Regions from separate parts of the Neorhizobium phenanthreniclasticum genome, predicted to be linked through region 2. Evidence: predicted binding sites of a transcription regulator. Region 2 holds the regulator's gene; each other region holds the start of a gene.
What was found. The regulator PhoB, encoded in region 2, activates phosphate uptake and scavenging genes when phosphate is short. The targets are predictions, from matches to a motif close to TGTCATNNANCTGTCAT.
Positions count from the first base shown of each region.

Region 1: a site for PhoB is predicted at 1,412-1,428, ahead of ABK249_RS13405 (ExeM/NucH family extracellular endonuclease). Genes of this name have one in related genera too.
Region 3: a site for PhoB is predicted at 1,503-1,519, ahead of ABK249_RS05350 (glycerophosphodiester phosphodiesterase). Genes of this name have one in related genera too.

Region 1 covers NZ_JBEAAL010000008.1:79,047-82,320, reverse strand. Annotated here, with positions in the region: gene ABK249_RS13415 (type I secretion system permease/ATPase) at 1-1, shown strand, start outside; gene ABK249_RS13410 (HlyD family type I secretion periplasmic adaptor subunit) at 26-1,345, shown strand; gene ABK249_RS13405 (ExeM/NucH family extracellular endonuclease) at 1,481-3,274, shown strand, end outside.
Region 2 covers NZ_JBEAAL010000009.1:34,417-37,690, forward strand. Annotated here, with positions in the region: gene arsK (arsenite efflux MFS transporter ArsK) at 1-827, shown strand, start outside; gene ABK249_RS14405 (winged helix-turn-helix domain-containing protein) at 913-1,602, opposite strand; gene phoB (phosphate regulon transcriptional regulator PhoB) at 1,616-2,302, opposite strand; gene phoU (phosphate signaling complex protein PhoU) at 2,345-3,058, opposite strand; gene pstB (phosphate ABC transporter ATP-binding protein PstB) at 3,101-3,274, opposite strand, start outside.
Region 3 covers NZ_JBEAAL010000002.1:248,714-251,987, forward strand. Annotated here, with positions in the region: gene ABK249_RS05340 (SDR family oxidoreductase) at 1-806, opposite strand, end outside; gene ABK249_RS05345 (DUF983 domain-containing protein) at 960-1,379, opposite strand; gene ABK249_RS05350 (glycerophosphodiester phosphodiesterase) at 1,593-2,447, shown strand; gene ABK249_RS05355 (membrane protein) at 2,453-2,755, opposite strand; gene ABK249_RS05360 (amidase) at 2,912-3,274, shown strand, end outside.

The sequences.
Region 1 (3,274 bases), on a different contig from region 2:
AGGCAGCTGCCGGAGAATGACGGAGATGAACGACAAAGCAGATTGGGCCAGAGGTGTTCCGACCAGTACGCGGCGGGTCGCGGCTGTCGGGCTTGGCGCGACCTTTCTTTTCATCTTTGGTTTTGGCGCCTGGGCATCGCTTGCTCCGCTGGCCGGCGCCGCCGTTGCGCCGGGTGTCGTTGCTGCTGCCGGGCAAAACCAGCGTGTTCAGCATCTGGAAGGTGGTATCGTCGACAAGATTCTCGTTCAGGAAGGCGCCCGCGTCAAAGCCGGGCAACCGCTCTTCGAACTCGATGGAACCAGTGCTCTCGTCCAGTACAATCGAATCCAGAAGCAACTCGTTGCCCTTTCGGCACGCGCCACGCGGCTTACGGCCGAGCGGGATGGCGTCGATCAGCTTGTCTTTCCGGAAAGTCTCGAAAGAACGACCGGGCCGGGAGGCGAAAGCGACGTCCTTGCCGAGCAGTCGGCCGAATTCACGGCACGCCTGGCACGCCACCGTCAGGAAGCTGCCATCCTGCAGCAACGTATCAATGCGCTGAATGATCAGATCGAAGGAATGGCAGCTCAGCAGATCGCAGTGGAACGGCAGATCGAGGTCGTCCAGGAGGAAGCAGAACGGAAGAAGGGGCTGCTGGACAAAGGCCTGACGGATCGGTCCGAGTATACGGCTCTGCTGCGAAGCGAGGCCGACCTTCTGGGCGAGCTTGGCCAGACGAAGGCGTCCATTCTGACATCGCGCACACAAATCGCCGAAGCCGAGGAACAAATAGCCAGGCTGAAGACGCAGCGCGTCGAGACGGCAATCTCCGAGCTCAACGAGGTGCGCGTCCAAATTGCTGACGCCGATGAGCAGCGACGTGCGGCCAAGGCCATTCTAGACCGGATCGTGATCCGGTCGCCGAGCGACGGGATCATCGTTGAAATGGCATTTAACAGCCGCGGGAGTGTTGTCCGTCCGGGCGACACCCTGCTCGAACTTCTTCCAACCGCATCCAGCCTGATGATTGAAGCACGCGTTTCCCCGCAGGATGTGGACGTCATCAAGGTGGGGCAAGAGGCGCGGTTGCGCTTCAGCGCGCTCAATACACGCACGACGCCGACCGTTGATGCGACCGTGTTCTACCTCTCGGCTGACCGGCTGGTCGATCAGAACAACAATGACCAGCCCTACTACACCGCGCGGTTGCGCATGACCGATGCGCTGCCGCCGGAAATCAAGATGGAGCAGATCTATCCCGGCATGCCGGTGGAAACCTACATCAAGACGAGCGAGCGCACCTTTTTCGAGTATCTGACGAGACCGATCGTTGACAGCTTCAATCGGGCGTTTCGGGAGGACTAAGCCGAAGACGTCGCTAAGCATAGACGATCGGCACGTAGGACCTGCCCGTCCTTGCTAATTAGCATATGTCAAGCGACTGTCGTAGTCGGCTGCTATGTCAAGCCATCCATCGTCCTCCAACAAGGGGTTGCATAGATGTCCTTCTTCTTTTCCCTCCCACGGCTCTATTTTGGGACCCGCCTGGCCGATCATATCGAGGGTAGCCCAGGTAACGACATCATCACCGGTCTTGGCGGTGATGACCGCATCGAGGCAGGCGCGGGGAATGACTTAGTCATTGCGGGGGACGGAAATGATCAGATCGAGGGCGGCGACGGCAGCGATCTGATCTCCGGCGGGCGGGGTTTCGACACTGCGATCTATTCGGGAAGCATATCCGATTATCGCCTGCCGCAGATCACACGCCTGTCCGACATCTTCTTTACGATGACCGACGCCGATGGTGATCAGGATATCCTCAACGATATCGAAGCCATCCGCTTTACCGCGAGCAGCTATACGCTCTATCTCGATGGCCGCAACAATGCCGTGCTTGCCGGCGACGATGCAGTGTCGACGGATGAGGACGGCGCACTTGCGATCAGTGCGCGCGACCTGACTGCGAACGACCGGGACTTCGATGGAGACCAGATCTCGGTCACTGCCGTTTCGGGGACAAGCACGGCCGGCGCATCCGTCTCGCTTGCGAGCGGTGTCGTCTCCTACGATCCAGGCAGTATTTTCCAGCACCTGAACGAAGGCGAAACCGCCGTCGACAGCTTCACCTATACGGTTGACGACGGCAGGGGCGGCACCGGCACTGCAACCGTGGAAGTGACGATCACCGGTGCGAATGATGCCGCTGTCATTACCGGAGATGCTAGCGGGTTGGTAACCGAGGCTGGTGGTGCCGGATCGGGAACGCCGGCCGCGACCGGCCGGCTCGTCGCCGACGACGTCGATAATGACGATCGCTTCCGAGCTGCGGGCGACCAGTCGAGCGTTATGGGCTACGGTACCTACAGCATCGACGAAGAAGGCAACTGGACCTATACGCTCGACAACGACAATGCAGATGTCGATGCGCTCGGCGATGGTGAGAGCCTCACCGACAGTTTCCCAGTCGTGAGTACGGACGGGACCGAACAGGACGTTACGATTACTATCAACGGGGCGGATGAAGCCGCTCCCGTCGCACCGCGCATAAACGAAATCCACTACGACAATGCCGGCACCGATACGGGCGAATTCATCGAGATCCGCGTCGCTGTCGGCGCCGATGTCTCCGGACTCTTGGTCGAACTCTATAACGGAAATGGCGGCTCCACCTATGGTTCGGCGGACGTTTCCAGCCTTTCGATGACCTCGGACGGCGAATACGACTATTACGTATGGGAGTTGCCGGCCAACGGCGTCCAGAACGGCGCGCCGGACGGCGTGGCGCTCTCCGATAACGGAACGCTGATCGAATTCCTGTCTTATGAAGGCAGCTTTACGGCGTCGAACGGAGCGGCTGCGGGCACGACCTCGACCGATATCGGTGTGGCGGAGGCGGGCAACGAGACTGCAGGCCTGTCGCTGCAGCGGACCGGTGACGGTCCGGCCGATTGGGTCGGTCCCCAGGACCAGACCCCAGGTGCCGCCAATGAAAGTGATCCCGGCGGTGGCGGTGAGCCGACCGCCTATCTCATTTCCGAGGTTCAGGGCAGCGGTACTGCCAGCTTCCTCGTCGGCGAATATGTGCTCGTTTCTGCAATCGTGACTTACACGGTTGCAGACGGCTTCTACCTTCAGGAGGAAGACGGCGATGCCGATGGGGACAGCACTACTTCGGAAGGCATCTTCGTCTTTACCGGGGGAACTCCGAGCGTGACCGTCGGCGACTATGTGGAAGTCGCCGGAACGGTGGCCGAATATTTCGATTTTACCGAAATCACCGATGTCACCGAC
Region 2 (3,274 bases):
CCCATCTGACGCTGATCGCGGGATTCGCATCAACGCTCTTCTGGCCGCTCACGGCAACACTGCATGACTATCTCGGCTGGCGTGAGATCTACCTCGTCTTCGCGATCCTGAATATCGCCGTGTGCCTTCCGATCCATTGGTGGGTCGGGAGACTGCCCCGCGACGTGCCCGAACCACGGGCATCAGTAAATCAATCCGGAGCGATGGCCGTTCAGCCTGAAGCCGGCCCCGCGTTCAGTGGCGTCTTTATTCTGATGCTTGCGGGCTTTGCCCTGGAAGGATTCGTGCTGGCCTCCGTGCTGGTCCACATGGTTCCGCTGCTGACAGCACTTGGGCTTGGCACGGCAGGCCTCATGGTCTCCACCCTCTTCGGTCCCTCGCAGGTCGCCAGCCGCCTCCTGAACATGATCTTCGGAGGGCGCTTGTCACAGACGGTGCTCGCCGTGATCTCCGCGGGATTGCTCGCCGTCGCCCTTATCGTCCTGATGGCGACAAGTCCGTGGCTCCCCGGTCTCATCGCATTCGCGATCCTGTTCGGTCTGGGATCGGGGCTCGCAAGCATCGTCGGGGGAACGCTTCCACTGGAGCTTTTCGGAAGGCACGGTTATGGCGCACGGCTCGGCTGGGTGACCGCCGCACGCCAGTTTTCCTCAGCACTTGCCCCCTTTGCGTTCGCTGTCATGCTGGGAACTTGGGGGGTCGGCCAGGCAGTATCGATCAGCATTCTGGGAGGCGCGGCGGCCGTCGGCCTGTTCGGAGCGATCGCCTTCGCCCGCTACAGAGCAACAAGACCAGCAGCTGGACCTTTCGGTGGTTCGCAGGCCTGACAAGACACGACAAACAGGAGATGCAGGCCCCTCGGCGAAGCCCTAAAGAAAAGCAGCATAGGCCTTCCAACGATCGCGAGAAAATTCAGACGTCGCCGAGGGCGTAGCCCGCTCCGCGGACGGTCCGGATCACCTGGTCAGCCTTGCCCAGGCTGATGCCCTTCCGGAGGCGACCGATGTGCACGTCGACGGCGCGCTCGTCCACGGTTGCACCATCACCCCAGAGCGACCTTTTCAGCTCCGTCCGCGAATAGACCCGTCCCGGATACCGCATCAGGAACTCGAGAAGCCGGAACTCGGTGGGGCCGAGCCTGACTTCCTTCTTCTGCCTGTGGACCCTGTGTGCTTCGCGGTCGAGGGTCAGGTCTCCGACCCTGATCATATGGCTCAGAAGATTCGGATGCATGCGGCGAAGAAGGTTCTTCACCCTTATGGCAAGCTCGACGGAGGGGAATGGCTCTACGAGGCAGTCATCCGCGCCGGCAGCGAGACCCGTCAGCCTGTCGCTCTCGCTTTCCGCCGGAACAAGCAGGACCACGGGCACCCGCATCGTTGCTGGTTCGGTACGAAGTCTTCGGCAGATCTCGATGCCATTCAGCCCCGGAAGGGACGAACTCAGCACCAGTACATCGGGAAGGCTCGAAACCAACCGCTCCATCAGCTCGGAGCCCGCCGAAAGCAGCGTCACGTCGAAACCTTCATCGACAAGGGAGAACCGCAGCACTTCGCGCAGCGTTTCATCGCCATCGATCACCACGACAACTCGCGCTCCCATCGCGGTGCTCTCCCTAGTGTCCTTCCATCGAGTATCCGGCGCCGCGGACGGTGCGGATGACATCCTGCATGTTGGAGAAGTTGAGCGCCTTCCTGAGGCGTCCGACATGCACGTCGACGGTGCGCTCGTCCACATAGATGTCGTGGCCCCACACCCCGTCGAGAAGCTGCGAGCGCGAGAAGACCCGGCCGGGCGCGGCCATCAGGAATTCCAGAAGCCGGAACTCCGTCGGGCCGAGCCGCACTTCGCGGCTCTTGCGATGCACCCTGTGCGTCTCCCGGTCCAGCTCGATGTCGCCGCAGCGCAGGACGCTCGACAGCACTTCCGGACGCGCGCGCCGCAGCATCGCCTTCACTCGCGCCATCAGTTCCGGCGTCGAGAACGGCTTTACGACATAGTCATCGGCGCCGGTCGCAAGCCCGCGGACCCGTTCGCTCTCCTCGCCGCGCGCCGTCAGCATGATGATCGGCAGTCGCTCCGTCTCCGGCCGCATCCTCAGCCGCCGGCAGAGTTCGATGCCGGAAACACCGGGCAACATCCAGTCGAGGATCAGAAGATCCGGCGTGCGTTCCTGAAGCCTGATCTCGGCTTCATCCCCGCGCAGAATCGTCTCCACCTCATAACCTTCCGCTTCAAGGTTGTAGCGAAGAAGCACGCTCAGCGCCTCCTCATCCTCCACGACCGCGATCTTCGGCTGCATTCCGTCTTAGCTCCGTCACCATTCCATCGTCATTCGGCGCCATTATTCCGTGATCGCGCCGAGCGTGTTCGACGTATCGTCCTTCGGACGCTCGCCTTCCGGCTGGGCGCCGGTCGTCATGTAGTAGATCGTCTCGGCGATGTTGGTGGCGTGGTCGCCGATACGCTCGATGTTCTTGGCACAGAACAGAAGATGCGTGCAGGTGGTGATGTTGCGCGGATCTTCCATCATGTAGGTCAAAAGCTCGCGGAACAGGGACGTGTACATCGCGTCGATTTCCTCGTCGCGGATGCGGATCGCCTCCGCCTTCTCGGCCGAACGGCTAGAATAGACGTCCAGCACTTCCTTCAGCTGCGTCAGCGCCAGGTCCGACAGGTGCTCGATGCCGCGCGCGAGCTTGCGCGGCACACCGGTGCCCTGCACCGCGATCACCCGCTTGGCAGTGTTCTTGCCGAGGTCGCCGACCCGCTCCAGATCGGAGGCGATGCGCAGCGATCCGACGATGTCGCGCAGGTCGCCCGCAACCGGCTGGCGGCGGGCGATCGTCACGATCGCCTTGTCGCCGATATCGCGCTCGGCATGGTCGAGGATCACGTCGTCGGAGATCACCTTCTGGGCAAGGGCGGCATCGGAATTGACCAGTGCCCGCACTGCATCCGCGCACATCTGCTCCGCAAGCCCGCCCATCTCCGAAATCCGGCGGCTCAGATATTTCAGTTCGTCGTCATAGGCAGACAGGATATGTGTCGAAGACATGGTCTTATCCTCAGATTGTCAGAAAGGGCCCGCAACCGGCGATCAGCCGAAGCGGCCCATGATGTAGTCCTGCGTACGCTGGTCATCCGGATTGGTGAACATCTTGTCGGTATCGTTCTCCTCAACCAGGTTTCCGAGATGGAACATGGCAGTGCGTTGCGATACGCGGGCCGCCTGCTGCATCGAGTGCGTCACGATGACGATCGTGAAGTTTTC
Region 3 (3,274 bases), on a different contig from region 2:
CTGGAAAGCGGGTCGGCAAGCATCACATAGGTCGTTGCAAGCTCCGCCGGCTGGCCTGGCCGCTTCATCGGCACCTGTTTGCCGAACTCCTTGACCTTGTCTTCCGGCATGGTGGAGGGAATGAGCGGCGTCCATATCGGGCCAGGCGCCACGGCATTCACCCGGATGCCCTTTTCGGCGAGAAGCTGCGCCAGCCCTGCCGTAAAATTCTGGATCGCGCCCTTGGTGGTCGCGTAGGCAAGCAGGCCCGGGTTCGGATTGTCCGAATTGATCGACGCGGTATTGATGATGGTGCTGCCTGGCTTCATATGCGGTACGGCGGCCTTGGAGAGATAGAACATCGCGTGAATGTTGACCTTGAAGGTGAGCTCCCATTCTTCGTCGCTGATATCTTCGATCGAGGAGAAGCTCGCCTGATGCGCCGCATTGTTGACGAGGATGTCGATACCGCCGAATTCCCCCACCGCCTTGTCGATGATCGCTCGGCAATGGGAGGAGGCCTTGATGTCGCCCGGCATGAGCACAGCCTTGCGTCCTGCTTCTTCAACAAGACGCTTGGTGTCTTCGGCATCCTCGTCCTCATCGAGATATGAAATCAGAAGATCGGCCCCCTCGCGCGCATAGGCGATCGCGACCGCCCGGCCGATGCCGCTGTCGCCGCCGGTAATGACGGCGCGTTTGCCGGCAAGCCGCCCCGACCCTCGGTAGGAAAGCTCGCCATGATCCGGCACCGGATCCATCCGGTTCGTAAAGCCGGGCATCGGTTGCTGCTGTTCGGGAAAGGGCGGCGTCGGGTACCGGGCCATGGGAAGCGTCCTCCTTTTCGGTTGGGAAGTTGCTTTTCCAACTCGCTGCAAAGGCGGATGTTCCCGACCGCAAACACGGAAAAGGAAGAAGGCGCCGAGACCGCGGCGATGCGGGAGCTGAACGCTCCCTGGAACATTGACGGCGCCGGAGGCTTAGCTTTTGTGCTGCGTATCATCCGCCTGCGGACTGCCGGAACCTCGGTCCAGTTTGCCCTGCTCGGCCTTGTAGAAATACTGGCTCGCGATCAGCCACCCTTTGAGCGGCCGGAGTGGCAAGAGGCAGGTGATGAGCAGCACCGGCAGAGAGATCAGGAGATGCACCCAGAATGGCGGCTGGTAGGAGACTTCAAGCCACACGGCCAACGCGATGCTGGGCACGCTGCCGAAACAGACGACGAAGAAGGCCGGACCATCCGCCGGGTCGGCAAAGGAATAGTCGAGGCCGCAGACCTCGCAATTGGGCCTGAGCGTCAGGAAGCCGTTGAAAAGATGTCCCTGGCCGCAACGCGGGCACCGGCCACGCATACCGGTGCTGGAGGGAGAAAGCGGGGGCCAATCGGCGTCATATGCCATGACATCTGCCTTTCGTGACAGGACACAATCTGTGGTTCATCTCTGGCTCGGCAATACCGTTCAAGCAAGGTCTTCTCTTGATACGCGTCAATTCGCCCCGCATGCGAACTGCCATGTCGAACCATGAAACTTCTGTGACAGGTCTATGGCAGGAGAAGCGAAATGCATAGTCTGAGGGCAACCGAATCGTCCTGCTGCTCTCGACGGAATCCCATGACATCCGAATTTCCAGGCCTCGGCATCACGTATCGCGGCCACTTCACGCGGCTCAAATGGCACCGGCTGCGCCGCAGCCTGACAGATCCCCTGTTTTCCGCCGAGATAATGGCCGAGGGGTTCCGATTGGGTGCCTCAACCGAACTCGATCTGCGCATACGCACCGATGGCGGCTTCGTCGTCCTGCACGACGCGGAGCTCGAAGGGGAAACCGATGGCGGCGGCCTCATCCGCGAGGCCTCCGCGGATGCCATCCGCCGACTTCACCTCAAGAGCGGCGGCCATCCGCCTATCCTCAGCGAAGATCTGGCATCGATGCTTCAGACCGCTCATCCAGACGCTCTTCTTCAGTTCGACATGAAAGACGAGCTTGCCGCCATCGGTCCGCGTGGGATGGACCATCTTGTGCATTATTTTGCCGATGCCGGCTCATCGATCATCATCAGCGCTCATGACCTCGACCTGATACTCGCGGTCAAGCAAAGGCTGCCGGATTTGAAACGCGGCATCGATCCCAGCGACAAGTTTGGCGACATTTACAAGGCCGGCGGCTGGAGCGCCGTCGAGAAGGACCTGCTCGCCGACATTCATGGCCCAACCGAACCGGACACGGTCTATCTCTACTGGCCGATCCTGCTCGACGCCGCCAAAGCCGGTCTGGACATGATCGGCCTCTGCCACGATGCCGGCAAGCTGGTCGACGCCTGGACCTTCAACCTCAGGAACCCGGATGCGGGGTTCGACGAGGGAGAAGCGCGCGATTTCGCCGCCCTGATGGCGCTGAAGCCGGACCAGATCACCACCGACGAGGCCCCCGCCACGGAACGCGCCTGGGCCGGGCTCGTAGGTTGAACGTCTCAATCGTCCCAGAACGGCTCGCGATAGACGCGCCGGCTGACCAGTTTCAGGCTTCGATCCGGCTGCAGGATATATCGCTCCTCGACCCGCTGGCCGAACTCGTTTCGGAACTGATGGCTCACGACGCTGCCGATCGGAGACTTGGTGAGCCGGGTGCGCGGCTGACCGCCATAGGTGATGCTGCCCGGAATGGGCTCGATCCCCGGTCCGATTTCGAGAGCTGGACTAGGCCTGCCGACGCTATCAACGGTACAGCCGGCGAGCGCAAGCACAAGGCCGGCGATGGCGACGATGGTTCTCATGAGTGATCCTTCCCGGTTTGAAGCAGTGGCGGATTGTCTCAATTCAGAAGTCGATCCGAAGTTCCCAACCGGCCCGGCCGATAAATATTCTACCCATCGCCAGAATATTCGTTACACATTTCAATCGCCAATCACTGAATGGGGAGAATGCGTGCCGTGACGAAACCGTATGGAGCCATGTCGATCGCCGAGCTTTCCGCGCTGATCCAGACTGGAACGGTCGACCCCGTCGCGGTGACCGAAGCAGTGCTTGCGGGCATCGAGGCCTACCCGGACAAGGCGGTCTTCATCTCCCTGCTGAAGGACCGGGCGCTGGCAGAGGCCGAGGCGTCCTCGAAGCGCCTGAAGGACGGCCGCTCGCTTGGCCTGCTCGATGGTATTCCGATCGCCTGGAAGGACCTTTTCGACGTCGAAGGACTGCCGACCACCGCAGGCTCCAAGGTGCTGAAGAAGGCCGAACCTGCCAGGAAGGATGCCGCGATCGTCGACCTTCTGAAACAGGCGGGCATGGTGGCGGTC